3 regions of the Candidatus Pelagibacter sp. HIMB1509 genome follow, and region 3 is predicted to be linked to each of the others. Evidence: riboswitches for the same ligand, from Rfam matches in the RefSeq annotation. Region 3 holds a riboswitch; each other region holds the start of a gene.
The links. Region 3 has a riboswitch for S-adenosylmethionine ahead of ACTTBO_RS05155 (O-acetylhomoserine aminocarboxypropyltransferase/cysteine synthase family protein). Riboswitches for the same ligand answer to the same signal wherever they lie in the genome.
Positions count from the first base shown of each region.

Region 1 (10,982 bases), 300 kb from region 3:
CTCGTTAAATAAGTTAAAAAAAATTCTCAATGAAAAAGATGTGTCTATGGCATCTCCTGAGGCAGTTAAAGAAAACACTGGATATACAATTGGTGGAGTGTCTCCAGTAGGGCACTTGAAGCGATGTAAAATCTTTATTGATAAAAGTCTTGAAAGATTCCCAGATATATTTGGTGCAGCTGGACATCCAAATGCTGTTTTCAAAATAAATTATAATAAGTTAATTGAAATAACAAACGGAACACCAGAAGATATTATTGAATGAGAGAACCAAAACTAATTGATTATAGTTTATTAACGTTGTTAGCATTGATTTGGGCATCTGCTTTTTTTAATATTAAAATAGCAACCTACTCGTTTGGACCTGTTACGATTGCATTTCTAAGAGTTTTTTTTGGTTCAATTCCAGTTTTACTACTTTGCTTTTACAAACAAATTAAAATCGAGGCATTTTCAAAAGATTGGCATTGGTTTGCAATGATTGGATTTATAAATTTAGTAGCTCCGTTTTTTTTAATAGCATATGGCGTTAAATCTGTTCAAAGTAACTTGGCAGCAATTTTAATGTCAACGACTACATTAAGCTCAACTGTTCTAGGACATTTTTTTACTAAAAATGAAAAATTTAATTTAACTAGGACAATTGGAATTTTAATAGGATTTTCAGGAATAGTTTATTTATTTTCAGATAATTTATTAATTAATGAAAATAACTTTACTTCAGCATTATTAATTTTGTTAGGATCTACCTGTTATGTGATTGGAGGTCTTTTAACACTTAAAATTAGCAAGAAAAAAAATGAAAATGTTACCAGTTCAATTTTGATTTGGGCTACTATTATATTATTACCTTTAGTATGTTTGATTGAACAACCTTGGAAAACTGTTCCAAGATTAGATTCTACTATTTCAGTTATTTATCTTGGTTTGGTATCTACTGGAATTGCCTGGTTATTGAGATTTAGAATTTTAATTAACAATGGTTTAATTTTTCAATCTCAAGTATCTTATCTAATTCCAATATTTGGTACTATTTTAAGTTATATCTTTTTAAAAGAATTGGTTACTACTAAAGTTATAATTTCGTTGATAGCAGTTGTTATAGGTATCTATTTTGTAAAAAAAGGTACAAAAGTTAAATAGTATTTTTTATTGCCTCTATATGAGAAGGACGAGTTTCACAGCATCCTCCAAGAATAGTTGCTCCATTTTCTCTAAATTTTTTTGCAAACATTGATATTTTTTCAGGATCTAAATCTTTTCTTTGACCTAAAAAACTATTGGGGTTAGATCCATCATTTTCTTTATACTGAGAAGTATAACCACCTTTTGGTTTAGTTGTTACAAATCCGTTTAATTTGAAACCAAATGGAACTTTAAGTTTTTGAATTTCATCTAAATTATTCTCATAATTTTCAGGCGAAACACATGCTAGAATTACTCCTAGGCAATTTTCAGTAATTATTGAATTAATTTCAGAAATTTTTTCTCCACTTGGTAAAGAGTTACCTTCAGAAATATGAACCCCAACTAAGTATGGTTTATTAAATTTCTTAATAGCTTCTATTCCGCATCTAATTTCTTTGATACTGCTCCAGACATCAAAATAGAAAAAATCTACTGAAGGGTTTAGTATTTCTGCTAATTCCGAATGATCGTTTGTGATTTCTTTTTCACTTCTCTTGTCTTCTTCATATGTCAAATCTTGAGGCGGGAGTCCTCCTGCAATTTTAATATGTGGATTATTTAATTTAGCTTTTTGTGCAATTTCACAGGCTTTCTGATTTAAGAATTTAAATTGATCTTCTATTCCATTTTCTCTCAATCTTTTTCTTCTGGTTGTAAAAGTTGTAGTTACAATTACATCAGCTCCCGATTTAATAAAATCATTATGAATATTAAGTATTAAGTTGTGGTATTTTTCCTCAATTAAAGCATTTGCACTCCACAAAGTTCCTTTAGGTTCCATACCTCTGGCCAATAACTCTTGACCCATTCCACCATCTAAAATTTTTGTTGTTTTAAAAAAATCTTTATTCATTTTATCCTCACTTTTTTAGTGCTTAAGCTACATGCAGGTGCACAATATAGTTCAACTACCTTGCTAATTAGATCTATTGGGAATTTCCATTTTAGCAGTTTATGCCCGCAATAGGATCAAATCGGCAACTAGATTTATATAATATTATTAAAATTTGTAAATTATTTATTAAAAATTATTTTAGCATTGAAAGAAAACGATCTTCTTTCTTCCTCAATATTAAAGGGGTAGGCTGTATGCATTAAGTAGTTTGGAAATATTAAAAGATCGCCTGTTTTTGGTATCAAATTAAAAATACTTTTTGAAAGAAAAGCTCTTTGTCCATTTATAAAATCAATTGTTCCATTTGTTCTTATTTTTTTATTTTTAACATTTTTATTTTTTGTCATATGTTTTGGAATTTTTAAATAACCAACACCTGATAAGTCCCCTTCATGATAATGTATAGGATTATACTCATTTTTATATTGGCTAACGACCCACAGGTTTAAAATTCTAATTTCTTTAATTTTTTTAATATGCTCTTTAGTTAGAAAAATTTTAATATTTTTTATTAATTCTTTTTCCAAATTTTTTTTTATAAAACTTTTAGAAATTTGAACTTCTTTTCTAATTTGACTTGCTAATTTTGAACTATAATCATTTGATTTTGAGAATATTTTTGTATCAACTTCATTGTTAAGTTTTTCTAAAAATTTTTTAGAAATTTTAGATTTTCCTATTGAAGGCCCAAATGGTTTAAAATTTTTCATCAGAGATTAAATATATCAAAAAATAATTAATTCAACTTATGCAATAAGTGTTATGCCCATTCTTATAGCTACAAAAATTACTAGACATGCAGTCATTAGGGCTAATATTTTGTTAGATAGGAATTTTATATTTAAAAAACTTCCAATTTGGCCACCAATTAAGACAGCAATAAATAGTGGCCAGTAATTTAAAAATTCGTTGAAGACTATATCCTTTGTTAATTGTCCACCTATACCAAAAATTGAATTTACTAAAATAAATAAAGATGCAGTACTTGTTATATGCCTTGGAAATCCTGCTTTCATCAAAAATAAAATAGGACTTAAAAATATCCCACCACCAATTCCAACCAAACCAGATACAAAACCGATTATTGATCCTATTAATATTGAGAAAATCAAGGGTATTTTTTTAATAAGAATTTCTTTTTTGTTAAAGGATTTGCTTTCAATAAGTAAAAAAACTCCAGCTAATATTAAAATAAAGAAAAGTAAAATTTCAAATAAATTTTTGTCAATTGATATAGATGCTCCGATAAAAGCAAGAGGTATAGAACCAATTAAGTAAGGATATAGTAAATTAAAATTAATATTTTTTGATTTTAAAAAATTTATAGAATTTCCAGAAACTACAATAATATTACAAATTAAAGCTAAAATTGGAAAAATATAGTAAGGAACATCCCAAATTAAAAGTAAAGCAAGATAAGTGGAGCCACCACCAAATCCTATACTTGAATATAATATTGCAGTTATAAAAAAAAATATTGTAAGTATAATCATTAAAAAATTTATTTATGATTGTAAATATAGCTTTACTAACTGTAACAGATACAAGAACAATTGATAACGATAAATCTGGTGCGATCTTGGTTGAAAAAATTAAAGAGGCCAATCATCAATTAATTGATAGAAAAATTTGTAAAGATAATAAAGCAGATATAGTTAAAATTTTAAAAGATTGGACTAGTCATAAAGATATTGACGTTATCATTACAACTGGTGGCACAGGTTTAACTGGAAGAGATATTACACCTGAAGCTGTTGATGAAATAGCAGATAAACATATTCCAGGATTTGGTGAAGTTTTTAGGACTATTAGTTTAAAAACAGTTGGTACGTCTTCAATTCAATCTAGAGCTTGTGCAGTTCTATCAAATGGTAAATACATATTTGCCTTACCAGGATCCTCAGGAGGAGTAACAGATGCTTGGGACGGTATCCTTAAACATCAATTAGATATTAATCATAAACCTTGTAATTTTGTCGAATTGTTTCCTAGACTAAAAGAGAAATAAAAAAATATCTCATTATTTTTCCAAAACTTACAAGAAATAAAAAAATTAAAAATTTAATTCTCATCGTTCCAGCGATAAAAGTAAGTGGATCACCAATAATTGGTACCCACGCAAATAACAAAGACCATTTACCATACTTTTTAAACCACCTGGATGATTTATCAATTTGTGTGTTGGTAAAAGGAAACCATTTTTTATCTTGAAATTTCAAGAAATAAATTCCTAGAAACCAATTGAAGATAGATCCTAAAATATTTCCAAAACTTGCAATAAATATTAAAAAAAATTTGTTATATGTTTCTGATAACAGATAAGTTGCTAATATAGCCTCTGATGAAAAAGGAAGTATTGTTGCTGCTAAAAATGAAACAATAAATAGACTTAAATAAGCAAACATTAACTTGAATTGAATAGAAAGTTATTTTTGGTATTTTTCTTTCCATTCAGAGTAGGGCATTCCATAAATATGTTGCTTTGCATCAGGATCTGATATTTCTACTCCTTTTTTTTCAGCTTCTTCTCTGTACCATCTAGACAAACAATTTCTGCAAAATCCAGCTAAATTCATTAAATCAATGTTTTGAACGTCTTTTCTTTCATCTAAATGTTTCATTAATCTTTCAAGTGTAGCTGATTGAATTTCTTTTTTTAGATTATCATCCATAATTTACGTTCCTATTTTTAATGTTAATTCTTAAAGCAAGTAAAACAAGTATTATTACCAAATATACTAATGGTCTAAAAAAAATTGTTTTAGATAACCATATATAATGAAGAGCTCCAAATATCGCTATCACGTAAATTAATCTGTGTAATTTTTTCCAATTGTTTTTAAGCAACTTCATCATCATTTGAGAAGATGTAATTGCCAATGGAAGTAGTAATACCCATGCTGCAAATCCAATAAAGATGTATTTTTTTTTCAGAACATCATCAATTATCGGCTGTAAATTAAATCTATAATCTATACCTACGTAAGTAAGGAGATGAAGAGATGCATAAAAAAAAACAAACAATCCCAACATTCTTCTAAAACTTATCCAAATATTTAAATTAGTTAGCCTTTTAAGTGGCGTCATACTTAATGTTAGACAGATAAATATTAAAGTCCACTCTCCAGTAAAATGAGTAATTTCTTTTACAGGTTCTGGCCCAAGTTTATTGAAGTATATTTTGTAAAAAATTAATAAAAATGGAATTGTGCTTAAAATAAATACACCTGGTTTAAAATATTTTCTCATTAAAAATATTTTTTTAGATCCATCCCTGTATATAAATTTGCAACTTCATCTCCGTAACCATTAAACATCAATGTTTTTACTCTTGGCACCCAAATATCTTTACCAATTATTCTTTCTGTTGCTTGAGACCATCTAGGATGATCTACATTAGGATTAACATTAGAGTAAAATCCATATTCTCGTGGAGATGCCCACATCCATGATGAAGTTGGCATTTTTTCTACAAATTTTATCTTAACAATTGCTTTTGCACTTTTGAAACCATACTTCCAAGGGATAAATATTCTCAGAGGCGCTCCATTTTGATTTGGAAGCTTTTTACCATACAAACCAGTCACAACTGTAGTTAAAGGGTGCATTGCTTCATCAATTCTTAATCCTTCTTTATAAGGCCAGTTCAAAACCGGATATCTTTGACCTTTCATTTGTTCAGGATCATAAACACTTTCAAATTCAACATACTTTGCTTTGCTAGTTGGGTTTACTTTTGACAATAATTTACTTAGCGAAAAACCCATCCATGGAATAACCATTGACCATCCTTCTACACATCTTAATCTGTATATTCTTTCTTCAGATACAAATGTTTCGGTTATTTCTTCCATAGAAATTTTGATAGGTTTTTCAACTTCCCCTTCAATACTTAGTGTCCATGGTGATGTTTTAAAATTTTGTGAATTAACATAAGGATCACTCTTTGAAGTACCGAACTCATAATAATTATTATAAGTTGTTATGTCTTTGAAGCTTGTAAGTTCATTCCTATCATCAGCTTGAGATTGACTTGCAAAAGGAATTGTGACTAATGCTAAAGAACTTGCACCATACCCAAGAGATTTAATAAATGATCTTCTATTTTTATAAATTTTCTCTGGTGTAATTTCTGAATACTTAATTTTTTTCATGAATAATAGGATTTCCTTTTAGCCAATCACTTTGATTATTTGTGTAATGTTCTTTTTTCCATATAGGAGACCTTTTTTTAATTTCTTCTATTATATATCTTGATAGAACGTAAGCCTCATCTCTATGCTTACATGCAACTGCTATAATAATACTAATTTCTCCTAAATTTAAGTAACCTTTGGCATGTTCAATAAAAACACTCTTATTGTTTATATTTAGTTTTTCTTCAGCTTCATTATAAATTTCCTCAAAACTTTTTATTACCAAAGCATCATGACTGTCATATGTAATACCTAAAACACTTTTATTATTATTTTGATTACGAACTGTCCCACTAAAAATTAATGAAGCTCCAAAATCATTAGATGCTATAAATTTTTCAGCATCAATTAATGATAATTTTTTAACTTTACTATCTACAATGTCAGTATGAAGCATTAACCTCCTCCAATTGGGGGAATAATACCAATTTTTTCATTATTTGTGATTTTATAATTGTCGCTAACAATATTATTTTTTTCTGAACAAAAAGCTGAAGAGTTAATGATTTTTATATAATATTCATTTCCATTAAATTTCTGATCTACATATTGAATTATTTTATTTCTTATATCCTTGATTGTTGTCTTTTGACCTAGATCTAGTTCTAATAAATTTTGGTCATTAAAATCTCTTGCAGCTCCAAACAACTCAATTTTAACTTTCATAAAGTTTAGAAAAAATCTTTTAAAAAGTTCGGAAGTCCATCTGGATTTTTCCATAATCCAGTTTTTCCTCCTTCTTTAATTAATAATTTTACATTATCTATTTTTAAATGAGGATTTACAATTTTGCTTAAATCGTAAATTGTAATCAGAGCTGCATTTACACCCATTATTGCTTCCATCTCTACACCTGTTTTGGCATAAGCGGAAACCACACAGTATACTTCTAGTGAACTATCTTCTTTATTCATTATGATTTTAGTAGCCGTATGATCTATTGGAAGAGGATGACACAAAGGTATTAATTCACTTGTTTTTTTAACACCTAATACTGCCGAAACTTCTGCTAAAGTAATTGGATCACCCTTAGGCATCTTTTTACTTTTAATAAGTTCAAATACCTTTTTGCCAACATAAATTTTTCCTGATGCCAAAGCTCTACGGAATGTTTCTTTTTTTTCAGAAACATCAATCATTTTAAATGAATTTTTTTCAAAAATTTCTTTAGCCCAGTTTTTTAAATCGTTGTTAGTTACAATCTTTAAATTTTTCATCTTATCCACCTGTTGTTGATAGATTTTTTGTTAATCCTGTTTCTCCTATTTCTAAATAGTGAGACTCTTTTTTATAATTTAATTGTTTCAAAATTAAATCTTTTAGTTCTTCAGTTTGGTCATCTCTTTGCATCAAGTGTCTAATATTTATTCCAGTATTTCCAAATAAACACAATCTTAAATCACCTTTGGCAGTTATTCTCAGTCTATTACAACTCTTGCAAAAATCTTTTGAGTAGGGTGCAATAACACCTAATTTTCCTTTGTATTCAGGATTTATATAATTCTTGGAAGGACCAGCATCTTTACCAAATGTTTGAATTACCCAATTATTATTTTTTAAATAATCTGTAAATTTATTTGCAGACACATGATACTGATTAAAATAATCTAAATTGTCTCCAGTTTGCATTAATTCTATATATCTAAAATCAATTTGATTATTTTTTATAAAATTAGCCCAACTTTTAAAATCTTCTTCTTTATCATTAACTCCTTTAAGAAGAACTGCATTAACTTTGATATTTTTAAAATTTAATTTTTGTAATTTTTTTATTCCTTCTAAAATCTCATTTAATCTATCATGTCCTGTAATTTTTCTAAAAGTTTTTGGGTCAAGACTATCAATACTTATATTTATGCCATCAAGACCACTTTCATTTAAATCATCTGCAATTCTATCTAAGTGATATCCATTAGTAGTGATTACAGTTTTTTTAATACCTGAATTTTTTTTAATTATTTTAATTATATCCAAAAAATCTTTTCTAACTGTAGGTTCTCCTCCAGTTAATCTTATTTTAGATACACCTAATTCTGATAAAGCTTTTGCAAGTCTTCCAATTTCTTCTTTAGTGATAAAGGTTCTGTTATCACTTTTATCAATTTTATAACCATTGGGTAAACAGTAGCCACATTTAAAATTACACACATCAGATATTGACAATCTTATGTATGGAAACCTCCGTCCAAAACTATCTTTGAGAATATTCATATGATATATTGAGTATTATTTCTTAAATAATCTATGAGTCAAATTTTAAATGATAATGAGATCAAACTATTTAAAAGAGATGGAGCGGTATTTTTAAGAAATAAATTTGATATCAAATGGATTGAGCTTTTAAGATCTGGAATAAATAAAGCAAAAAATAATCCAAGCCCCAGGTTTACTAATCATACCATAGATCCAAATTTACCTTGTTATTTAGAGGATTTTTGGACATGGAACTTACATAAAGAATTTGAGAATTTTGTTTTTAATTCACCTACAGCTAAAATTGCCTCTGAATTACTAGATGCTAAGCAGATTAATTTAGTAATGGATAATTGGTTTTTTAGAGAAGCTGGCTCTACATCTAAACCACCATTTCATCATGATATTTCTTATTTTGATTTTGAAGGTTCCATGTGTGTTTTGTGGATACCTCTTGAACCAGTAAAAAAAGAAGACTCTATAGCTTGGATAAAAGGCTCTCATTTGTGGGATAAATTATTTCTAAGAACTCGTTTTAAAGACGGCCATAAAGTTGATGGAGCAGAAGGAGTTGTGAATGGTGTTAAGTATGAATTAACTCCAGATATAATTTCTAATAAAGAAAATTATGAGTTTTTAGAATGGGATTTAGAAGTAGGAGATTGTGTATATTTTGATATTAGAACTTTGCATGGAGCTTTACACGAAACTACTCCAAAATCAGATATAAATAGATTTACACTTAGAATGGCGAAAGAAAATTCAAAAATAATTTATAGAGGTGATTGGGCTAGAGAAGAAAGATCAATTATGGAAGCTAATGGATATAAAAACGGTGATGATTTAAGTGGTAAAATGTTTCCAACTCTTTATGAAATTAATTCAAATTAATAATAAAATCTATTTGTCTTAAATTTTTTTAAAGTTTAACCTGGAGTATATTTTCTCTCAGATTCTGGATCTTTAGTTGAGTAAGGTAATTTTAAAACTTCATTCCAAAATTCTTCTGGAATATCTGTTTCAGCCCATAAAATATTTTTCTCAATACTCTGAACGCTAGTAACACCACAAATAGTAGATGTTATTCTTTTATCTTTCATAGAAAATTGTAAAGCTGCAGCACCCATTTCAACATTATATTTCTTACAAACTTTTTCTATTTCTCTAGCAGGTGCAAGTTTTTCTTCAGTAGCGTCTTGGTAAGTTATTTTTTTAAAATTACTTGGACCTTTTGCTAAAACACCACCCGCGTAAGGGGCAGCGTTGAAAATAGATATATTTTTACTATGAGCATAGCTATACATTTCATCTGCTTCTCTATTTAACAAAGTATATCTGTTGTGATTTATTATGACATCAAAGTCCCACTTTCTTAAGATAGGGAACATAATATCTATTCTTCCCATAGCTAAACCAACTGCTTTTGCCAAACCTTCTTCTTTAATTTTAAACAATTCATCCAATGCCCCATCTTTTTTAGTTACGTCATTTATATCTTTTACGTATTCTGGGTCATGAAGAAATAAAACATCTACAGAATCAACGTTTAAAGCTTTTAAACTTTCTTCAACAGACTCCCTTGTTCTTTTTTTATCAAGAACTAATGTATCCATATTTCTATCGATTTTAGTTGATAAAACAAAGTTTTCTGGCCATCCACCATTTTCTTTTATTGCTATACCAATTCTTTTTTCACTTTCTCCCATTGCATAATTTCTTGAAGTATCAAGCAAATTTACTGGGCCTTGAAAAAATCTTTTTAGCGTTTCCTGAGCTCTTTGTTCAGGTACTTCATAACCGTAAGTATCTGGCATACTACCTAAAGAGGAGGTTCCAAAACTCAATTCAGTGACTTCAACACCAGTATTTTTGATTTTATTTTTTTTCATAAATTATATTTTAAGTTTATAAAACTTTTTTGCATTATTATAAAAGATGTTTTGTTTTTCATCTATACTTAAATCTTTAAGTAAATTTGTTGCTGCATTATACCATCCTGAATAATTTGTTCTTAAGTTACAGACAGGCCAATCAGATCCCCATAAAATTTTTTTATCAGTAAATAGATTTAATATCTCATCTACATATGGTTTTAGATCTTGCTCAGTCCAATTTTCACAGGCTTCTGTGACCATTCCAGAAAATTTACAATATACATTTTCTAGCTTAGATAATTTGTTCATACCTTTTTGCCAAAGAATAAATTCTTCTTGTTTATTATTACAGATTTTTGGTTTCATTAAATGATCTATGATAAATCTTAGAGAAGGATATTTTGTAGCAATTTTGTAAAAATTTTCTAAGTGCACTGGAAATCCTAGTGCATCAAAGCTTAAATCTAAATTAATTATATTTTTAAAAAAAGTATCAAAATTTTTATTTAAAACCCAATTTTCATCTGGAATATCTTGTATCATAGGTCTTACTCCAAGAAATTTAGGATGTTTTGAGAAAATTTTTAATTGTTCTAATTGATTTTGGTCTTCAAAATTCACCCAACCAATAACTCC
Region 1 is NZ_JBNAIU010000001.1:664,370-675,351, forward strand. Features, by position in the region: gene ACTTBO_RS03415 (YbaK/EbsC family protein) at 1-265, shown strand, start outside; gene ACTTBO_RS03420 (DMT family transporter) at 262-1,143, shown strand; gene ACTTBO_RS03425 (homocysteine S-methyltransferase family protein) at 1,136-2,041, opposite strand; SAM riboswitch class V at 2,049-2,111, opposite strand; gene ACTTBO_RS03430 (putative 2OG-Fe(II) oxygenase) at 2,203-2,793, opposite strand; gene ACTTBO_RS03435 (sulfite exporter TauE/SafE family protein) at 2,830-3,576, opposite strand; gene ACTTBO_RS03440 (molybdenum cofactor synthesis domain-containing protein) at 3,591-4,091, shown strand; gene ACTTBO_RS03445 (YqaA family protein) at 4,072-4,488, opposite strand; gene ACTTBO_RS03450 (DUF1244 domain-containing protein) at 4,510-4,755, opposite strand; gene ACTTBO_RS03455 (sulfite oxidase heme-binding subunit YedZ) at 4,748-5,332, opposite strand; gene msrP (protein-methionine-sulfoxide reductase catalytic subunit MsrP) at 5,332-6,237, opposite strand; gene ACTTBO_RS03465 (molybdopterin synthase catalytic subunit) at 6,224-6,676, opposite strand; gene ACTTBO_RS03470 (molybdopterin biosynthesis protein MoeD) at 6,676-6,945, opposite strand; gene moaC (cyclic pyranopterin monophosphate synthase MoaC) at 6,951-7,496, opposite strand; gene moaA (GTP 3',8-cyclase MoaA) at 7,498-8,490, opposite strand; gene ACTTBO_RS03485 (phytanoyl-CoA dioxygenase family protein) at 8,524-9,363, shown strand; gene ACTTBO_RS03490 (aldo/keto reductase) at 9,399-10,361, opposite strand; gene ACTTBO_RS03495 (amidohydrolase family protein) at 10,365-10,982, opposite strand, start outside.
Region 1: linked by a shared signal. The riboswitch ahead of ACTTBO_RS03425 (homocysteine S-methyltransferase family protein) and the one ahead of ACTTBO_RS05155 (O-acetylhomoserine aminocarboxypropyltransferase/cysteine synthase family protein) in region 3 are both predicted to bind S-adenosylmethionine.

Region 2 (10,982 bases), 570 kb from region 3:
TAAAAAGAGAACAATTAAACAAAAAATAAATTTATTTCCATCGATTGTGCGACCAAATCCACTGCTCTGGTTTTTTTAATATCAATTTTTCAAGTTCAAGATTTAGCTCATCTGTAATATTTTCTATACTTTTTTCCTTGTGAAAGAAAATAGGATTTTTAATAGTTATTTTAAAAGTAATGTCTTTAATCCTCTCGATATAAACAGGAACAACGGGTGCATTAAATTTTTTAACAAGTTGAGCAGGTATTGTTGTTGTGAAAGCTTTTTGTTTAAAAAAAGGAGATAAAATTCCTTCCGAAACCCTTTGATCGATCATTAATGCTGTTGAAAAATTTTGTTTTTTATACTTTATTAAATCCCTTATTCCTCCAATACCTTTTTTGATTTGATACTTACAAATATATTTTCGTCTTATTTTTTCCATAATTGGATTTAGAAACAGATTATTTAATGGTCGATATATTGCTAATAAATTAATCCCATTTTTTTCTAGAAACATTGCCATTAATTCAAAATTACTTAAATGCCCAGATACAAAAACAACTTGTTGATTATTTTTTTTTATTTCTTCAAGAACTTCTTTTCCTTCAATTTCAACATTTGAGGAAAATTTGCCAATTCTAAAATCTCTTAAAAAAATATATTCTGCAAAAGTTCTTCCATAATTATTCCACATTAACTTAGTCATTGTTTCTAAATTTTCATAATTTAAATCAGGTAATGCTCTTTTTATATTTTTATGAATTATTTTTTTTGACCTAAATAGTGGACCAATTTTTTCAAATATTTTCCCTCCTATTAATGAAGACTTTTTCAATCCGCATATTTTAAAAAGAGTAAACGCAGTTATTACAAATATAAATTGGATAAAATAATTTAAATATTTCATTTTTATATTAAATATTTTATTAACTTTTCTTCATCAATAATTTTTAATTCTGACTTTAAAAATTTTAATTTATTTTTATTAGGATAATCTATTCTTATGAAATCTTTTTCAGTAGTTAATATTTCACAATTTAATTCATTAGCTTTATCTATGATTTTACTTATATCTTTTTCCGAATATTTGTAATGGTCAGGAAATTCTATATCTGTTTTAATATTTAATCCATAATTTTTAAGCATTTCAACAAAAGTTTTGTGATTTCCTATTCCAGAAAAAATCAAGTACTTATCATCTGATTTAAATTCATTTAAATTGGTAGGCTCATATTTTCCTAAATGAATATTAATGTTAGGGTTAATTTTATTTATCTCATAACTAATTTTTTCTATATTCTCGAGATTTCCATTTAAAAAAACATGTTCATACTTATTTAAATTATTCAACCTTTCTCTTAATGGTCCAGCTGGTAAAGTCAAACCGTTGCCTACCCAGTTTATTGTATTGAAACACACAAATTTTAAATCGTAATCTACAGATTTATCTTGAAGTCCATCATCACAAATAGCCACTTCAAAATTTTCTTTTTCAGCTTGAGAGATAGCGTTAATTCTCATTTTGTTTACGTAAAGTTTTCCTTCATTTTTAAGTATTTTTTGTTCATCTATTTGATCCTTATATTTTTTTTTTATAAAGCAGGTACGTATTTGTCTTTGTTTTAAAATTTTATTTATTTTTATACTTAGAGAAGTTTTTCCAGTCCCACCTAGATAAAAGTTTCCAACACAAACAGTCTTTATTTTTAAATTATTTTTTTTTGCAATTTTAGAATTAAAATAATTAAAAATTCTAATTAAATAAGAAATTGGTAATAATAAATATGCAAGTAGATTTGGTTTTTTGTAATCCCAAAATTTAGGTTTTTTTAAATTCATTGATAATTAGATTGTCCAATTCTTTTATAGTTTTTTTTAAAATTTTATCTCCAATTTTTTTTACTTTAAGACCTATTTTTTTTTTCTTTGTAAAAATTATAGAAGATGCTAACTGATCAGGTGTATTAATTAGTTTTGAAATATTCATAGTTTTTAGCAATTTATAAACATCTTTAAAATTATCTGTGTTTGATCCATGTAAAATTTTTGCACCATAACGAGCAGCTTCAAGTGGATTTTGACCCCCTCTATTTATTATTGAACCTCCTAAAAAAACAGTAGATGAAATTTTGTGAAATTTTTTAGTTTCCCCAAAAGTATCAACCAAATATATGTCAGTATTTTTTAAATCTTTTTTATTTGAGCTGTGTATTTTTACTTTAAGACCAAGATTTTCAATACTTTTTTTAATTTTCACACATCTATGTACATGTCGTGGAATAATTATTGTTATTAAATTCTTAATCCTTTTTTTTAACTTTATATGGGTTTTAGCACAAAAAATTTCTTCATTTTCATGTGTGCTTGAAGCAACCCAAATTTTTTTTTTTTTTAATTCAGAATTAAGTTGGGTATTAATTTTTTCTTTTACTTTTTCGTTGTTTTCTACAAATTTAATATTTCCTATGAATTTCGCTCTATTGAACTTTATTTTATTTAAAAATTTTTTTGTTTCAAGATTTTGTGGATAGACAATTTTAATATTATTTAAAACTAATTTAAAAAATCTCTTAATTTTCATCCATCTATAAAAAGTATTTTTTGTAAATCTAGCATTTAATAGAATTAATGGAATTTTTTTTGAATTTAAATTTTGAAACATACAAGGCCAAATTTCAGACTCTATAAAAATAGCCATGTCGGGTTTCCAATATTTTAAAAATTTATTTGTAAAAAATATATGATCAATTGGATAGAACTGATGAATTGTTTTTTTTAAGTTATATTTATCAAGAACTTTTGCAGAACTTAGTGTGCTTGATGTAATAAGTATTTGATCTATTAATCTATTTTTTTCATAATTCTTAATCAGTGGAATAACACTTAATATTTCTCCAATACTTGCGCCGTGAAACCAAATTAATTTTCCATTTCTCCGTCTTTTAGAAGAAAAGCTAAATTTTTCTATAAATCTTTTTTTATCTTCCTTGTTTTTAAGAATTCTTAAAAATATTATTACTGGAGATATAATTAGTCCAAATGTTAAAACAATCTGATAAGTTAAAAACATATTTATTTTTGTATTTGTTTCTCATAAAAGTTTTTGTATAAAGTTGATTTTAACAATAAGTCTTGATGTGTCCCACTATCAATAACTTTACCTGAATCAATCAAATATATATTATTAGAATTTAAAATTGTTGAGAGTCTGTGAGCTATAACTATAGTTGTTTTATTTTCAGTCAATATTTTAAGAGCATCTTGTATTTTTTTTTCTGTCTCCGAATCTAGTGATGATGTTGCTTCATCTAATAAGATAATTTTACTTTTTTTTATCATAGCCCTTGCTATAGATATTCGTTGTTTCTCACCACCTGATAATCTCACTCCATTTTCGCCAATCAGAGTTTTATACTTGTTTGGTAATTTTTCTATAAAATCATGAGCGTTTGATAATTTTGCAACCTCATATATTTCTTCATCAGATGCATTCTCATTTGCGTATCTTATGTTATTTATAATTGTATCATCAAACAAAGTTGTTTCTTGACTTACTAACGAAATATTAGTCCTTAATGAACTAATTTTCACATCATAAATTGATTGATTATCAATTAATAAATCACCAGATACTGGTTTATAAAATCTTGGAATCAGATTTAGTATAGTGGATTTACCTGATCCACTGTGACCAACTAGAGCAGTCATTTTTCCACCTGCAAAATTTAATGTTATATTTTTAAGGACTTCCTTTTCATTTACATCGTATCTAAAATTGATATTTTCTATCTTAATATTTCCCTCTTTTATTTCTAAATCTTTTGCATTTATTTTATCATAAATTAAATTTTCAGTATCAATTATCGGAAGTATTCTTGATGCTGCTGAAAAACCTTGATTAACTAACATGTTGAGAGTTGATAATGACCTTACTGGTTGATAAGCTAACATCATAGCAGCTAGAAAAGAGAAGAAATTATTAACTTCGATCTCATTTTTCATAATTAACTTACCTGAGTAATAGATTAATATAGCAATCATTATTCCTGTTAAAACTTCCATTATTGGAGACATCCTTACTAAAACAGTAGAAATTTTTTTACTTTTGTTTTTTAATTGGTCTAGATGATTGTCTGCTTTATCAGTTTCAAAATCTTCTTTTTGAAATATTTTTATTAGTTTATGATTTTTAAATAATTCAACTAAGTAAGTAGTTAAAAATCCTGATTTTTCTTGGGCTTCAGTAACAACTTTTCCCATTCTTTTACCCAAAGTTCTAGCCGCCACACTTGCCAGGGGTATCATAATAATTGAAATTAGTGATAATTTCCAATTTTGAACAAACATTACTATCAACAAACCAATTAAAGTTAGACTATCTTTAAACAAATTAAGTATTGCAACACTAAGTATATTAGTTATGTGAGTTACGTCATAAATCAAATTTGAAATAAATTTACCTGAATGTTTTTTATCAATAAATTGAGTATCTGCTCTTATTAAAGATCTCAACATATCATACTGTAGTTTTTTTTTTACTTCTTCACCAACATTTATCATCATTACTTTCGCGATATATAGAGAAATACCTTTAGTCGCGAATGCCACGATTATAAGTAAAGGAATGATAAAAATTAGTTTTTGATCTTTATCAATAAATATTTTTTTTATTGCGGGATCTAATAGCCAAGCAATCGAAGAAGTACTACCAGCTACAAGTATTGAAAACAAAGCAGATATAATTATTTTGTTTAAATGTTTCTTTGTATAATCTTTATACAACCTTTTAAAGGTATCTATTTTTCTCATATAAAATTTTTAGCAGCCAAAATATTAAAAAAAATTATTAATCCTAATAGGTTATTATTTTTAAATGCATTTAAGCAACTTGTAGAATCCCTCAAATTAATAGTTTTCAATTGATAAAAAAATAAATAAAAAAAAGTAATTAACATCAAGACAAAATAAATATAATTAAACTTCATATAATATCCTCCCATAAGAAAAAAAATAATTAAAAATGAGTAACATGAGAATATAAATTTTTTTGCATTTCCTTTAAATTTAATTGAAGTAGATTTTAAACCAATTATTTCATCATCTTTAATATCTTGAAATCCGTAGATGGTATCATAGCCCAGTGTCCAAAATATGGCTCCTAAGTAGAATAAAATAATAACGAAATTTAATTCATCTGTAATTGCGGTCCAACCAAGAATTAAACCATAATTAAAAGTAATTCCTAAAAATAATTGAGGCCAATATGTATACCTTTTCATAAGTGGGTAAGTGAATGCAAGAGGCATAGATGTCATCGCCAAAATAACAGTGAATAAATTAAAATTTATTAAAACTAATAATGCCAAGAAACACAAAACTGTTGCGTAAAAGATACCAAGCCAAATAGATACTTTTCCAGAGGCAATAGGACGATTTTTAGTTCGAAATACTTTTGCATCAAATTCTTTATCCAAAATATCATTAACAATGCATCCTGCTGATCTCATTAAAACAGATCCTAAGAAGAATAAAATTAAATAAAAAAAATAATTATTTAAATTTAAAGAAAAATCATAAGCTAAAGTTAAACCCCATGCACAAGGCCAAAATAACAACATAAAGCCGATTGGTTTTTGTAGCCTAGTTAAATCAATAAAAAGTTTTAATTGGTTCATAATATTTTACTTGTAAATAACAAAGGGTAGTTTCATAATCAAATTGATTCGTATGAACATAGACTACACAGTTACTGCTTTAATGTTTCCAGCTATTCCGTTACTTATGAGTGTTTATAGCAACAGATTTCACTCTCTAAGTATCTTAATTCGTCAGCTTCATGATGAGCATGTTTATGAAAAGCATATTCCTCCTGAATGGAAGAAGCAGTTTATTAATTTAAGTGGAAGGATAACACTTCTTAGATGGACAATTTTATTTGCTTCATTTGGCTTCCTATTTAATATGCTTACAGTATTTGCACTCTATTTAGATGAAGTATTTGCAGCTAGAGTAATTTTTGGCTCATGTTGTTTATCCATGATTATATCAATTATTTTTTTTATAAGAGAAATTCAAATTTCAACTAATGCACTTAAACTCCATATGTCTGATATGGATGTAGATGTGAACTAGGGAAGTATAACTGCTGGACCAGTAAGAACTCTAGATTCTAAATCTTTGTGCGCTTGTACAATATCTTTTAGAGAATATTTTTTTGAAATTTTTACTTTTACTTTTCCACTTGAGGCCATTTCAAAAACTTTATTCGCAGCTTCATCAAGCTCTTCTCTTGTTGTAGTGTACTGCATAATACTTGGTCTTGTTAAATATAGTCCTTTTGGTTGAATTGATTTTGCAACATTAACTGGATCTAGAGGACCCGATGCATTACCAAAAGAAACCAACATTCCTCTTAATTTTAAACATTCAATTGAACCATCAAAAGTATTTTTTCCAACTCCATCATATACAACAGACAATCCTTTGCCTTCAGTAATCTCTTTTACTCTTTCAGCAAAATTATCTTTGTTATAATTAATCACATGGTCGTAGCCATTTTGTTTTGCATTTTCTATTTTTTCATCTGAACCGACAGTACCAATAACATTGCATCCTAGACTTTTAGCCCATTGTCCAAATATTTGACCAACACCACCAGCTGCTGCATGGAATAAAATATCTTCACCTGATTTTACAGGATAAGTTTTATGTAAAAGATAAAAGGTAGTTATTCCTTTTGTCATCAAAGTTGCTGCTGTTTCTAAATCAACACTATCAGGAACTTTTACCAAGTTTTTAGTTGGGTAATTTCTATGAGTTGAATAGGCACCAAGAGGAGCTGCACAGTATGCAACTTTATCTCCAACTTTAAAATCTTTTACATCTGAGCCAACTTTAGTTATTTCTCCAGCTCCCTCTAGACCTATTGGAGAGGGTAGAGTTAATGGATAAAGTCCTGATCGATGATAAGTATCAATATAATTTAAACCAATTGCATGGTTTTTAATCGTTACTTCATCAGATTTTGGTTCCTCAAGCTTAAGTTCTTTGTATTCTAAAACTTCTGGTCCACCTGCTTTTGATATTATAACTGAATTCATAATTTATTTTACAAATGTACCATTATGATAATCTTGAACAGCTTGCAAGATTTCTGCTTTAGTATTCATCACAAAAGGACCACCTCTTGCAATTTCTTCATTTATCGGTTTTCCAGATATTACAAGAAATTTAGCATCTGTTTTTGCTTTAACTTTAAGCTCTTCACCTTTTGTTAATAATATTAAAGTACTATCTTTAACTTCATCATGCTTTTCATTGCCAATTTCAATTTCACCATTAATTAGATAAATAAATGTATTGTGAGTTGGTGGAATGCTAAAATTAAATTCTTTATCTTTTTTTAACTCTACATCAAAATAAACTGGTTCTACATTGTGACCTTTTACAGGTCCTTCAGCGTTTTCAAATTTACCTGCAATAACTTTTACTTGTTTCTCATTATCTTTATGAACACTCATTTTATCAGCATCTATATAAATGTATTCAGGCTTACTCATTTTCAATTTAGCAGGCATGTTAATCCATAGTTGAAAGCCATGAAGTCTTCCTTCTTTCATAGCTGGCATCTCTGAATGAATAATACCACTTCCTGTTTTCATCCACTGAACATCACCTGCGGTCATTCTTCCTTCACCACCAGTGCTATCTTTATGTTCAAAATCTCCAGCGAGCATATATGTAACGGTTTCAATGCCTCGATGTGGGTGAGGAGGAAAACCAGCAATATAATCTTCGCTATTTTCAGATCCAAATTCATCTAGCATTAAGAAAGGATCAAAGTAATTTGGTTCAACACCAATACTTCTTTTTAATTTTACTCCTGCACCATCTGACGCTGGAATAGGATCTATAATTTTACTTACTTCAATTTTTGACATTTATTTTGCTAATTTCCTTTCTAAACTAAACTCTTTTGTCTCATTTATCACCAAAAATAAAAATCCACCAGCTAATGCTATATTTTTCATAAATGATACAAATTGCATTTGATTACTAAAATCTGTGTGAAAAATAATTGCAGTTGCTATGCAAAATAAACTTAAGAGAGCAGCAGAAATTTTTACTTTATATCCAATTATTATTAATATTGGAGCACCTATCTCAAGAATTATTGCTGGAATTAAAAAAATACCTGGCATTCCCAAAGACTCCATCCAACCAATGGTTCCTTCATAATTTCCAATTTTATTAATTCCACTTAACAAAAACACTAAAGAGATAAATATTCTCCCAACTAAATCTAAAATATTTGTCATGGTCTATTTGTTGTGTGAACCATCACAAAATGGCTGATTGTTAGTTTGTTTACAATTACAGAAATAAATAGTTTTATTTTCTTCAGCTACAAATTTAACTGGTTTAAATTCTGTTCCTCTATGTGACATATCACAAAATGGTTGGCTCTTACTTTGTCCACAAGAACACCATAAGTAATTTTTTCCTTTTTCAACATCAATAGAAATAGGTTGATCTCCTGCTTTTATTCCTTTGCTCATAAATCTCCTTTGCTAATATTTAATCTAAATAATGATCTGGTTAAATTCTGCAAGAACGCAATATTTTCATACTAGTATGTATAATCATACCTTGAAAAATAAAACAAGGTATTTAAATAGGTATTATGAAAAACAATATTGAATGCCCAGCGGAAAGAGCAATTTATTTTCTTGGTGGAAAATGGAAAATCAGAATTTTATTTTATTTATTTAACAATAGAATAGTGAGATTTAATAAACTTAAAAAAGAGTTAAAAACAATCACACAACAAATGTTATCAAAACAACTCAAGGAATTAGAGATTGATGGAATTATAAATAGAAAAGTTCATCAAGTAGTGCCTCCTAAAGTTGAGTATTCTCTTACTGAATTTGGACTTTCTGTTATTCCAATTTTAAAGTCATTTTCTGATTGGAATAAAAAAAATACCAAAACAATATCCTTAAAACTCAACAAAAACTTTGAAGAAAGTAGAATTAGATAAGCCAAATTCTTTTGACTTTTTATTAATTGTATGGTGATATTGGTTAAGCGCTGATTTAAGTTAAATTGCGGGCGCTTTACAAATCCAGCTAAAGCGACGTCTCAACCACCGCTTCAGCTGGTGGTTTTTTTTTGAGCTCCTCAAAATTGAACCGGGTATTTGAACCGTATTGTGCACCCAGCATTTTGCTAAAGCACTAAAAAGGAGAAGAGAGTTTTTATTCTAACCCTCTTAGCTAGTTTAAGCTCTTTTCTCCGATTAATTTTGGAGAAAAAAATGACAAATATTTTAAAAGAAAGATTAGATAAAGGACCAGTAATTTGTGCTGAGGGTTTTTTGTTTGAAATAGAAAGAAGAGGCTATATGGCTTCAGGAGAATTTGTACCAATGGTATCTCTTGATCATCCTGAAGTTTTAGAAAATTTACACAGAGAATTTCAACATGCAGGATCTGATATTGTAGAAGCATTTACCTATAATGGTCATAGAGAAAAAATGAGAGTAATTGGTAAAGAGGAATTGCTTGAACCCTTAAATAGATCAGCTCTTAAAATTGCAAAAAAAGTTGCCTTAGATACACCAGAGGGATCACAACCAAATTTAATGGCCGGGAATATATCCAACTCCAATATTTGGAAAGAGGATGACAAGCAAGCTCAAAAAGAAGTTGAAGCTATGTTTACAGAAATGATTGGTTGGGCAGTAGATGAAGGGGCCGATATGTTGATTGGCGAAACTTTTTATTATGCTGAAGAGGCGTTTAAAGCGCTTGAGGTAATGAAAAAAGCTAACTTACCAACAGTGTTAACCATTTCTCCAATGGGTGAAAATATTATGAGGGATGGAAAATCTGTTGTTGATACATGTAAAGAGTTAGAACAAAGAGGAGCTGATGTAGTAGGATTAAATTGTTTTAGAGGGCCAGCAACAATGATGCCTTTTCTAAAGGAGATTAGAAAAGCTGTGAAATGTCATGTTGGAGCATTACCAATCCCATATAGAACTAATGAAAAATATCCAACTTTTTTTAACTTACCAGACAGAGATGATTGTTCTTGCCCATCACCACACGGAAGAACTTTTCCAACAGCACTAGATCCTCATTTTTGTAATAGATATGAAATAGGTCAATTTGCAAAATGGGCAAATATTTTAGGTGTACATTATCTTGGTGTCTGTTGTGGTGCTAACCCAATGTTAATCAGAGAAGTATGTGAGTCTGTTGGATTAAAGGTACCAGCAAGTAAGTATAGAGAAAACATGGAAAATCATTTCATGTATGGAAAAAATAAAAGAATTCCAAAACACATGACTGATTATGGAGATAAAGCTTAGTATTATTTAGTATCTATTTTGGGTAGCAGATCAATTAAGTTTTTGATTTCTAATTTTGGTTGGTAATCAAGTTTATCAAAAATATTATTGCTTCTGTTTACCCAAATAGAATTGTATCCATAGTTCCCTCCCCCAGATACATCCCAAGTATTCGCACTTAAAAAAGCAACTTCATTTTTTTCAATTTTGTATTTTTTTACTGGTATATCATAAACTTTAGAATCAGGCTTAAATACACCAACTTCTTCAATTGAAAAAATATCATCAAATAAATTATTTAAATTATTACTACTTACTAATTCATTTAATAAAGAAGGTGTCCCATTGGAAAGTATTGCTAGTTTAAAATTTTTTTCTTTTAAAGATTTTAATACTTTTGGAACTTCTTCAAAAGGTGAGAGAATTTTGTAAAGGTCTAATAATTCATCTCTCATTGAATTATCTATTTTAAATACACTCATTGATTTATCCAAACTGTCTTCAGTGATTTGCCAAAAATCTTTATGTCTTTTCATTAAACTTCTAAGCCAAGTGTATTCTAATTGTGTGGTTCTCCAATAATTTGCAAAAGTTTCCCACTTATTACCAATTTTATCTTTGCATTTTTCTGCTGCTGAAT
Region 2 is NZ_JBNAIU010000001.1:399,499-410,480, forward strand. Features, by position in the region: gene ACTTBO_RS02060 (DUF2093 domain-containing protein) at 1-29, shown strand, start outside; gene ACTTBO_RS02065 (lysophospholipid acyltransferase family protein) at 32-892, opposite strand; gene lpxK (tetraacyldisaccharide 4'-kinase) at 895-1,824, opposite strand; gene ACTTBO_RS02075 (3-deoxy-D-manno-octulosonic acid transferase) at 1,805-3,055, opposite strand; gene ACTTBO_RS02080 (ABC transporter ATP-binding protein) at 3,058-4,794, opposite strand; gene ubiA (4-hydroxybenzoate octaprenyltransferase) at 4,791-5,660, opposite strand; gene ACTTBO_RS02090 (DUF2721 domain-containing protein) at 5,713-6,117, shown strand; gene ACTTBO_RS02095 (quinone oxidoreductase family protein) at 6,114-7,085, opposite strand; gene ACTTBO_RS02100 (pirin family protein) at 7,089-7,925, opposite strand; gene ACTTBO_RS02105 (DoxX family protein) at 7,926-8,303, opposite strand; gene ACTTBO_RS02110 (CDGSH iron-sulfur domain-containing protein) at 8,307-8,543, opposite strand; gene ACTTBO_RS02115 (winged helix-turn-helix transcriptional regulator) at 8,669-9,028, shown strand; SAM riboswitch class V at 9,173-9,238, shown strand; gene ACTTBO_RS02120 (homocysteine S-methyltransferase family protein) at 9,305-10,363, shown strand; gene ACTTBO_RS02125 (haloacid dehalogenase type II) at 10,366-10,982, opposite strand, start outside.
Region 2: linked by a shared signal. The riboswitch ahead of ACTTBO_RS02120 (homocysteine S-methyltransferase family protein) and the one ahead of ACTTBO_RS05155 (O-acetylhomoserine aminocarboxypropyltransferase/cysteine synthase family protein) in region 3 are both predicted to bind S-adenosylmethionine.

Region 3 (10,982 bases):
TCTGTGGTTTTATGAGTAACTATTACGATTGTAGCTTTATTATTTTTCTTATCTGGAGTTTGAATTAATCTTTTGACAGAAATTTTATATTTAGCTAAACGATTGGTTATTTGAGATAAAACGCCTGGTTTATCTTTAACTTCAAATCTTAAATAAAGGGAATTAACATAATTATTTACGTTGTAAGTCTTTAAAGATTTTAATTTATTTACACTTACACCAAATGGCTTTTTAATGTTTCCTCTTAAAATAGATAATAAGTCAGATAATAAAGATGATGAAGTTGGACCTGGACCAGCACCCTCCCCTTGTAATACGCTTTCTCCAACTGGTTTGCCATTAAGGATTACAGCATTCATTACTCCATTTACATTACCAATATACGATTTTTTACTTACAAGACATGGATGAACAGTTTCAAAAAGTTGATTATTTTTGAGTTCAGAGATACCCAGTAGTTTAATTCTTAAATCTAATTGATTTGCAATTTTAATATCTTTTAAATCAATTTTTTCTATTCCTTCCATTAAACATTTTTTATTAGATATTTTACTATTAAAAGCCAAAGCAGATAAAATTCTTACTTTTGCAAATGCATCAAAACCATTTAAATCTAATTTTGGATTTCCTGGTTCAGCATATCCAAGCTGTTGAGCTTTTTTTAAAACATCTACAAAATTTTGCTCAGAATTTTCCATCTCTGATAATATATAATTTGAAGTACCATTTAAAATTCCATAAACTTTTGATAATTTATTAGTAGCTAATCCTTCTTTAATTGATCTCAATATCGGTATCCCACCAGCAACAGATGCTTCGAATTCTAAATTGACATTATTTTTTTCAGCTAGTTTTGCTAAATTGTTTCCATGTTTTGAAATTAAAGCTTTATTTGGAGTAATTACATGAATTTTATTTTTTAAAGCAGTTTCAACTAATTTTTTAGAAACCCCATCAGATTGTCCAATTACTTCAAATAATATATCAACTTTTTCTTTTTTAAAAATTTCAAAAGGGTTTTTGTAAAAAATTTTTCTATTAATTTTATATTTTCTTTTTTTATTTATATTTTTTGCAGAAATAGCTACTACATTAACTCTTTTGCCTGTTTTAAGTTCAATATCTTTTTTTTTAACAATTAATTCATTAAATAAATAATTACCTACTTGACCAAGTCCAACAACTGCTACATTCACTATATTATTCATTTGCTTATATCAGGATATTTACTTTTTTTAGTATAGTCATCTATATAAATCTCATATTCTTCTAATGTCATTTTTGTTATATCGTCTGACTTTTTAAGTATTTCAGTTATTTTTTTTTTATTTTTTTTATTTTCAGCAGGATGTTCTGTCCAATACTGAGAATCTTTATTTAAAGAGCAATTACATAAAAAAATTAGAAAAATAATTAACAAATATTTCATTTTAAAGCAGTTCTTTCAGGAAAATTAAATTTATTATTTAAATTTTGTACAGCCTGACCTGCTCCGCCTTTTATTAAATTGTCTATTGCAGAAATAATGATTATTTTGTTTTTATATTTTGATTTACACACTGTGATAAAGCAATTGTTTGTATTGATAACATCATTTGTGCTCAAGAGTTTATCAGAGTCTAATATTTTAACAAAATTTTCTCCCTTATAAGACATCTCAAGTGTTTTGATGATTTTTGATTGATTAACATTTTTTTCTAAATCTAAATAAATTGTACTTAATATACCTCTAAACATTGGAGATAAATGTGGAGTAAAACTAAATTGAAAATTTTTATTTGTAAATTTGCTTAAAAATTGATGAATTTCAGAATTATGTCTATGAAAACCGACACCATAAGCACTTAAAGATTTGTATAAATTCTTATCTTTATATTTTTTATGAACTCCTCTACCGGCACCAGAATATCCAGATTTTGAATCAATAATTATATTGTCTAATTTAACTAATTTTTTTTTAATTAGCGGAACAAGAGGTAATAATATTGATGTTGGATAACATCCTGGACATGAAATAATATTGTGATTTTTTAGTTCATCACGATTTATTTCTGGTAAACAATAAATGCTTTTCTTCTGTAGTTTTGGAGCTCTATGTTTTTGTTTGTACCATTTTAAATAATCATTAACTTTTTTTAATCTAAAATCTGCTGCTAAATCAATTAGAGTAATATTATCATTAAGTTTTTTTGCTATATCTTGAGCTTCACCATTTGGTAAAGCTGTAAAGACAACATCAATACCATTTAACAATTTAGGATTAAATTTTACGATTTTAGGTAATTTTTTTTTTGACAGAGATTTATCAAAATAAGAAATATTTTTTCCAACAGACGTATTTCCACATAGATATTTAATATTAATATATTTGTGGTTAATTAATAACTTGATTAATTGAACACCAATATATCCTGTAGATCCGGCAACTAATGCATTAAGCTTAGGCATTTTTTATTATAGCAGTTTAAATTGTAAAAAAAATTATCTTTTAGAAAACTGGAAGCTTCTTCTAGCTTTTCTTCTACCAGGTTTTTTTCTCTCAACAGCTCTAGAGTCTCTGGTTGTAAGCTTTTCGGTTTTCAATGTTGTTTTTAAATTTTCATCAAAGAGAACCAAAGCTTTAGAAATACCATGAACCATAGCTCCAGCTTGACCTGTGGGTCCGCCACCTTTTACGCTACATCTAACATCATAATCTGTAGCTTGATTTATAATTTCAAAAGGTCTTGTAATTTGCATTTTGTGAATTTCATCAGCAAAATATTCATTATATAATTTACCATTTACATAAATTTTACCAGAACCTTTTTTTAACCATACTTTTGCTATTGAGGTTTTTCTTCTACCAGTTGCATACTTACTATCTTTAAAATCTAATTTTAGCTTAGGAGTTTTTGTAATTGACTGTAAGTTTTCCATATTAATTTCTTGCTATGTTTTTATTGTTTAGTTTATCTAATTCTATAAGTTTTGGATTTTGTGCAGCATGAGGATGTGCACTTCCAGAATAAATTTTTAATTTTGTTAATTGTTTTCTACCCAAAACACCACCTGGCAACATTCTTTTAACTGCTAGTTTCAAAGTTTCTCCAGGTTTTTTTTCATGAAGTTTTTCTGGTGTAGTAACTTTAATTCCACCAGGATGACCTGTATGTCTATAGTACTTTTTATTTTGAAACTTCTTACCAGTAAATTTTGCTTGTTCGATATTTTTTACTACAACAAAATCTCCATCATCCATGTGAGGTGTATAAGTAGTTTTATTTTTACCTCTAATAATATTAGATACAACGGTCGCTAATCTTCCAACAACTGCGTTTTTTGCATCTATCTCGTACCAAGATGATGTAACTTGATCTTTTTTTGTGAATTTTGTCATTGTGCGAGGATTAATACTATTAAATTATTTAAAGTCAATTTTATATTTAGCTTGTAAAACATAACTAATATGCTATTTATCTCTTGCCGATTTGATCCTATTGCGGGCATAAAACTGCTAAAATGGAATTTTCATAAAATTTTAAATCGGTAGGCATTTGAACTGTATTGTGCGCCTTGCATAAAGCAAAAGCACTAAAAAAGGAGTAAAAATGAGTACAAAAAGAAATAATCCAGAAACTATTGCGATACATGGTGGAGATTACAGAAGTGATCCAGCTACAAATTCAGTAGCAGTTCCAATTTATAGAACAACCTCGTATCAATTTAATAACACTGAACATGCAGCTAATTTATTTGCGTTAAAAGAGTTTGGAAATATCTATACGCGGATAATGAATCCAACTAACGATGTGTTGGAAAAGAGAATCGCTGCTCTTGAAGGTGGTCTTGCAAGTTTAACTGTTGCTTCTGGTCAAACTGCATCTACTTTTGCGATATTAAACGTTGCTCAAGCTGGAGACAATATTGTTAGTTCAACGGATCTATATGGCGGAACAGTTTCGTTGTTTACACATACTTTAAGTAAGCTTGGTATAGAAGTAAGGTATGCAGATCCGTCTGATCCAAAAAACTTTGAAAAAGCAATAGACGATAAAACTAGAGCTTTTTATGGAGAAACATTACCAAACCCATATTTAAGAGTTTTTCCAATTAAAGAGGTTTCGGATATTGGGAGAAAATATAACATTCCATTAATCTTGGATAACACTGCTGCCCCTGTAATTTGTAAACCAATTGAACATGGTGCTGCTGTGGTTGTTTATTCTTTAACAAAATATATAGCAGGTCATGGAACAGTAGTTGGAGGTGCACTAGTAGATGGTGGAAATTTTGATTGGACAGCAGATCCAAAAAGACAGCCACTATTTAATGAACCTGATGCAAGTTATGGAGGTGTTGTTTGGGGTAAAGCTGTGCCTGAATTAACAGGTGCAAATGTTGCTTTTGCAGTAAGAGCAAGAGTAACCTTGTTAAGAGATCTAGGATCAGCACTTTCTCCAGATAATGCATTCGGCGTAATACAAGGACTTGAAACAGTTGCTTTAAGAATGAAACAACACTGTGATAATGCTGCAAAAGTGGTTGAGTACTTAAAAAATCATAAAGCTGTTGAGAGAGTAATTTATTCCACTGAACATAATGAAGAGATATCAAGTCGAGCAAAAAAATATCTGAAAAATGGTAATGGTGCTTTAGTTGGTATTGAATTAGCTGGTGGTATCGAAGCTGGTAAAAAGTTCATTGAGGCTTTAAAAATGTTTTATCACGTTGCAAATATAGGTGATGCTAGAAGTTTAGCAATACACCCGGCAACAACTACTCACAGTCAATTAAACGATGATGAATTAGCTGCTTCAGGTGTAACGCCAGGATATGTTAGGCTTTGTATTGGTTTAGAACATATTGATGATATCATTGATGATTTAGATCAAGCTTTAGATAAATCATCAAAAGGTAATTTAAAAGCAGTTAGTTAATTTTATTTATATGTCTACAAATAGAAATTAATTAATCTGTCTTTTGTATTTTGAGATAAATATAAAATACAAAGTTGAAAGTATTATCAAAATAGAATTTATCTGGTGTAAAGATGCAAATAACATTTTTACTCCAGATAAAATAGTTATCACTCCAAGAAAAATTTGAAAAGCCAAAGTCAAACCAATTAAAGTAATAGGTTTGTATAATTTTTTGTTTCCAGTATTAATTACTTTAAAGAGGATTAGGGCATATATGACTATAATTAAGTATGCTAAATTTCTATGTATAAATTGAACAATAGAGGGATTGTCAAAAACTTTTAAATTCAAAAAGTCTTTAAAACTACTATCATCAGGAAAATAATTAACACCCATCAATGGCCAAGTGTTATAAATTTTACCAGCATCCATACCAGATACAAAAGCGCCTATAATTAGTTGCAAAAATAATAAAACTAAAAAAATTTTTACTATAAAAAGATTAATAGAAAATGTTTGATTTGAAGAGGATGATAACTTTAAAAATTGCCAATATACAATTGATAAAATGATAAAAGCTGTTACCAAATGTATTGCTAGTCTATAATGACTAACATCTATTCTCTCAACTAATCCACTTGATACCATGTACCAACCCAAAAATCCTTGAAAACAAACTAGTAAAAAAATAAGTCCATATTTTTTTATAATCCAAAGTCCATGTTTTACTGAAAAATAAACCATTGGGAGTAATACTGTTAAACCAATTATTCTCCCTAACTGCCTGTGTCCCCATTCCCACCAAAATATTACTTTAAATTCATCAAGAGTTATATTGAAGTTTTGTTGGCTGTATTCAGGAATTGTTTTATATAAACTAAAATATTCTAACCATTTTTCATTTGTAATAGGTGGAAAAAAACCAACAAATAATTCCCAAGTGGTAATTGATAGACCAGAGTCAGTTAATCTAGTCAAGCCTCCAACTAATATTATTAAAGAAACTAAAACTAATAATGACAGCATCCACAATTTAAGTTGATTATTTAAATGATTATTCTCACTGTACATGCTCAGATAAATATAATAATTATTAAGTATTCCAATAAATTAAATGTCGCCAAATAATAAAAAAAAACTAGATTTAATAAGAGTTAAGCTAGATAAATTAGATAATAAACTGTTATCACTTATAAAATATAGAACAAAACTAGTTGAGGAAGTTTTAAAGCTTAAAGAATTTAAAAAAGAAATCGTAGATAAGAAAAGAATTAATTTTATTTTAAAAAAAATTAAAGCAAAATCCTTAAAACAAGGCATAGATCCAAAAATAACTAATCGTATTTGGAAAAATATGATTTGGTCTTATATTGATTACGAAAGAAGAAATTTTAAAAAAAAATAGTTTATTTACTATGTGGTGGAAGCTTTTTTTCCACAAACATTTCGTGTTTTCTTGTAACTGGATTATATTTTTTTGCAGATAATTTCACTTTTGCTTTCTCACCACCCGCTGGTTTTTTTACATAATAAAAGTAAGGACTATCTGGTTTAGCTTCAGGCACCATTCTAACTTTTACGTGTGTTTTTTTTGCCATTTATTTTAGTGTTTTTATAATTTTTGATATTTTAGTTAACTTAATTTTTAATTTTTCAGCTTTTATAGATTTATCTGCCATTTCGTCAAGCTTTAAAGTATCTTCATTATCAAGAATCTTTTTAACTCCATTAATTGTCATTCCTTGATCTTTAAGCAAATATTTAATCTTCTTAAGAAGATCTATATTTTTTTCATCATAATATCTTCTATTAGAATTAAGAATTTTTGGCTTGATTTGTTTAAACTGTGTTTCCCAAAATCTTATTATGTGAGTAGGCAAGGAACCTCTCTTATTGACTTTTAAGTCTAAAATTTTAGCAACTTCACCAATAGTTTTATAAGCCTGATCAGCTTTATCCATAATCTTTAAGATTTATAAACTCTTTAAATTCTTTTGAAGGTTTAAATAAAACAACATCCCTACTAGTTATTACTTTAGTTTCCTTAGTTTTTGGGTTTCTACCAATTCTACTTTTTTTCTGTCTAATAGAAAAAGTTCCAAATTTAGATAATTTTAGCTTTTTCTCAGATTTAATGTTGGAAACAATTGTTGATAAAAAATCATCAATTAAATTTTCTGAAATCTGTTTAGAAAAACCTAGTTGCATATAAACTAAATTAACTAAATCTTTTTTAGTTAAATTTATTCTCATTTAAAGATTCTGTTTAATCTTTTCTATCAAATTACCTTTAACAATTCTATGGCAAACATCTAATGAGTTAGCAAAGCCAACGTAATCGGTACCACCATGACTTTTTACTACTGGAGAGTCTAAACCTATAAAAATTGCACCATTGTACAGTCTTGGATCTAATCTTTTTTTAAATTTTTTTAAATTTGAAATGTTTAAAAGAGAAGATAGTTTTCCTATCCAATTTCCAGTCATCGCTTTTTTTAATTCACTTGTAATAAAATTTGCAGTTCCCTCAGCAGTTTTTAATGCTACATTTCCTGTAAATCCATCTGATACAATTACATCAACTTCACCATCCATAATGTGGTTACCCTCGATATATCCCAAAAAATTAAAATTTTCAGATTTTTTGTCATTAAGAATTTGATATGTTTCTTTTATTACTTCATTACCCTTTAATTCTTCTGAACCAATATTCAATAAAGAAACATTAGCCATTTCATTTGGATATAACGAGTTATAAAGAGCAGCTCCCATCGAAGAAAAATCACTTAGATTTTTTGCACTACATTCTATATTAGCACCAAGATCTAATACAACGCTCATACCTTTTTTATTTGGCCAAAGCGCAGACAAAGCTGGTTTATCTATATTTTCGATCATTTTAAGATTTAATTTTGATACAACTAATAAAGCACCAGTATTGCCAGCGGATATAACGATATCAGCCTGCTTTTCTTTAACGCTTTGAATAGCAAGCCACATACTAGTGTCTTTCCCTCTTTTTGCACCCTCTAAAGGACTGTCCGTACTTTTAATTGCATTCTCTGTATGGAAAATTTCATAGAACTCTTTATTAATTTTATTTTCAATTAATGGTGAAATTTTATTTTTATCTCCAAATATTTTGTAAAAAATGTTTTTATTTGATTGATGGTTATAAATAATACCATCAATTACTTTTTTTGGTGAACCATCACCTCCCATTGCATCAACTGCAATTTTAATTTTTTCGGACATTAAGATAATTATACTATTCTTTTGGGTCTAAAACTTGTCTACCCTTATACATACCTGTTTTTAAATCTAGATGATGAGAAAGCCTGTATTCACCTGATTTTTTATCCTCAACTATATTTTTAGTTGAAAATTTCATTGTTTGTGCCCTTCTCATTCCAGTTCTGGATGGGGTTTGTTTTCGTTTCGGTACAGCCATAATTATGGGTTACTTACACTTTTTAAATAATAATTCAAAGTTTTTTTTGATAAATCTAAGTTAAATTCATTAAAATAATCAAGTAAATCATCAATATTATTAAAATCTTCTAAAAATATTGATAATTTTTCAATTTTATCTGATTTTGATAAATCATCCCAAAAATGAATCTCAGAAACCATAGAATGGAACAAATTGATATAATCTTTCATTTTTTTGTTTATAGATTGGTCTCCATATCCTATTTCTCTAATACTTAATTCTAATTGCCTGAAGTTAAAATCGTAAATTTCTTGTAATACTTTTTTATTTTCTTCATTTTTATAATTTTTGAGGAAAAATGAAAAATGAAGTAAAAATAAAGTCAACCGATCAGAAAAGCTGTCTTCTCTATTTAAATCCTTATATAAATCTTTATTTCTAGTGAAATTAATCAATTTATTATAAATATGTATATACTCATTATTCATGAATAAATTATATATATTTTTTTTATTTTTAATACTTTCAAATTGTTCATTTAAACCTGTTGTTAAGCATCATGGCGTTCAATTTTTAGAGAAAAAACAAGAAACACTAATTGTAAATCAGACAAACAAAAATGATATTAAAAAAATACTAGGTATTCCATCTACAACAAGTAAATTTGATAATGATGTTTGGATATATATTGAAAGAAAGCAAACACAATCACAGCTAAAAAACTTGGGTAAAATGAAAATTTTTAAAAATAATGTCCTAGTTTTAGAAATAGGCAAATACGGTATTCTAAAAAAAAAAGAATTCTATAATAAAGACGATATGGAAAAAATTAAAATTGTCGACGATACTACACAAGCACAATACAAAAAAAACTCATTTATATATGATTTTATGTCTAGTATGAGACAAAAGATTAATGACCCTCTAGGAGCGAGGGCCAAAAAACGTAAAGAAATTAGCCAGCGATAACAGCTAACAATAATAAGGCTACAATATTCGTAATCTTAATCATTGGATTAACAGCAGGACCTGCAGTATCTTTGTACGGATCACCAACAGTATCACCTGTTACAGCAGCTTTATGAGCCTCTGAACCTTTACCACCATGATTTCCATCTTCAATATATTTCTTAGCATTATCCCATGCACCACCTCCAGCAGTCATAGAAACAGCCACAAATAGTCCTGTAATTATAACTCCTAAAAGCATAGCTCCAACTGCAGCTAAGGCAGCTACCTGACCACCTATTGATAAAATTATGAAATATAAAACTACAGGTGATAACACTGGTAATAATGATGGGATTATCATTTCTTTAATTGCAGCAACAGTCAACAAGTCAACTAATTTTGCATAATCAGGTTTTTGTTTTCTTTTCATAATACCTGGGAATTTTTTAAACTGTCTTCTAACTTCTACTACTACAGCACCACCTGCTCTACCTACAGCTTGCATACCCATTGAACCAAATAAGTAAGGTAACATTCCTCCAATTAATAAACCAACAACAACATAAGGATTTGATAAATCAAAAGTTACAACTATTCCCTCAAGAGCTGATCCTGCTTCTTTAGAAAAATGTTTAATATCCTCAGTGTATGCTGCAAATAAAACTAGTGCACCTAAACCAGCGGAACCAATCGCATATCCTTTTGTTACAGCTTTTGTAGTATTCCCAACAGCATCTAGAGCATCTGTTGTTTTTCTAACTTTTTTATCCAAGTTAGACATTTCTGCTATCCCTCCAGCGTTGTCGGTTACTGGGCCATAAGCATCTAACGCAACAACCATTCCAGCTAACGCTAACATTGTTGTAACAGCAATCGCAATACCAAATAGGCCAGCAATAGAATTTGTAATTAAGATACCTGCAACAATGATTAACGCAGGTATAGCTGTTGCTTCCATTGATACAGCTAAACCTTGAATAACATTAGTTCCATGACCAGTTGTTGATGATAAAGCTACAGATTTAACAGGTCTGTAACTTGTTCCTGTGTAATATTCTGTAATCCAGATTAACAAACCAGTAATAACTAAACCAATTACTCCACAGTAATATAAATCCATTCCATTAAATGTATTTCCATTAACAGTGTATTCATTTGTAAAACCAATTACATGATCAGTTACAGGCCAAAGAATAACTAATGATGCAACCGCAGATACAATAAATCCTTTGTATAATGCATTCATCACATTGTTATCTTTTCCAAGTTTAACAAAGAATGTACCTATAATAGATGTCAATAAACAAGCAGCACCAATTGTAAGAGGATAGATCATCATATTAAGATCACCTACGAAGAAAATTGATGATAAAACCATGGTAGCAACAATAGTAACTGCATATGTTTCAAATAAATCAGCCGCCATACCTGCACAATCACCAACATTATCTCCAACATTATCTGCAATTACAGCTGGATTTCTAGGATCATCTTCAGGAATACCGGCTTCAACTTTACCAACTAGGTCAGCCCCAACATCTGCACCCTTAGTAAAAATACCTCCACCTAATCTTGCAAAAATTGAAATTAAAGAAGCACCAAAACCTAAAGCAACAAGAGCATTTACAATCTCTCTCTCATCTACTTCATATTTAAGTAATAAAAAATAATAAACTGCTATTGCCAATAATGCTAAA
Region 3 is NZ_JBNAIU010000001.1:965,973-976,954, forward strand. Features, by position in the region: gene ACTTBO_RS05130 (homoserine dehydrogenase) at 1-1,208, opposite strand, end outside; gene ACTTBO_RS05135 (hypothetical protein) at 1,205-1,429, opposite strand; gene argC (N-acetyl-gamma-glutamyl-phosphate reductase) at 1,426-2,448, opposite strand; gene rpsI (30S ribosomal protein S9) at 2,482-2,919, opposite strand; gene rplM (50S ribosomal protein L13) at 2,921-3,379, opposite strand; SAM riboswitch class V at 3,522-3,588, shown strand; gene ACTTBO_RS05155 (O-acetylhomoserine aminocarboxypropyltransferase/cysteine synthase family protein) at 3,591-4,919, shown strand; gene ACTTBO_RS05160 (COX15/CtaA family protein) at 4,947-5,972, opposite strand; gene ACTTBO_RS05165 (chorismate mutase) at 6,016-6,306, shown strand; gene ACTTBO_RS05170 (bL33 family ribosomal protein) at 6,308-6,499, opposite strand; gene ACTTBO_RS05175 (MerR family transcriptional regulator) at 6,500-6,862, opposite strand; gene ACTTBO_RS05180 (HU family DNA-binding protein) at 6,855-7,154, opposite strand; gene plsX (phosphate acyltransferase PlsX) at 7,155-8,156, opposite strand; gene rpmF (50S ribosomal protein L32) at 8,170-8,352, opposite strand; gene ACTTBO_RS05195 (ubiquinol-cytochrome C chaperone family protein) at 8,355-8,822, opposite strand; gene bamE (outer membrane protein assembly factor BamE domain-containing protein) at 8,821-9,303, shown strand; gene ACTTBO_RS05205 (sodium-translocating pyrophosphatase) at 9,290-10,982, opposite strand, start outside.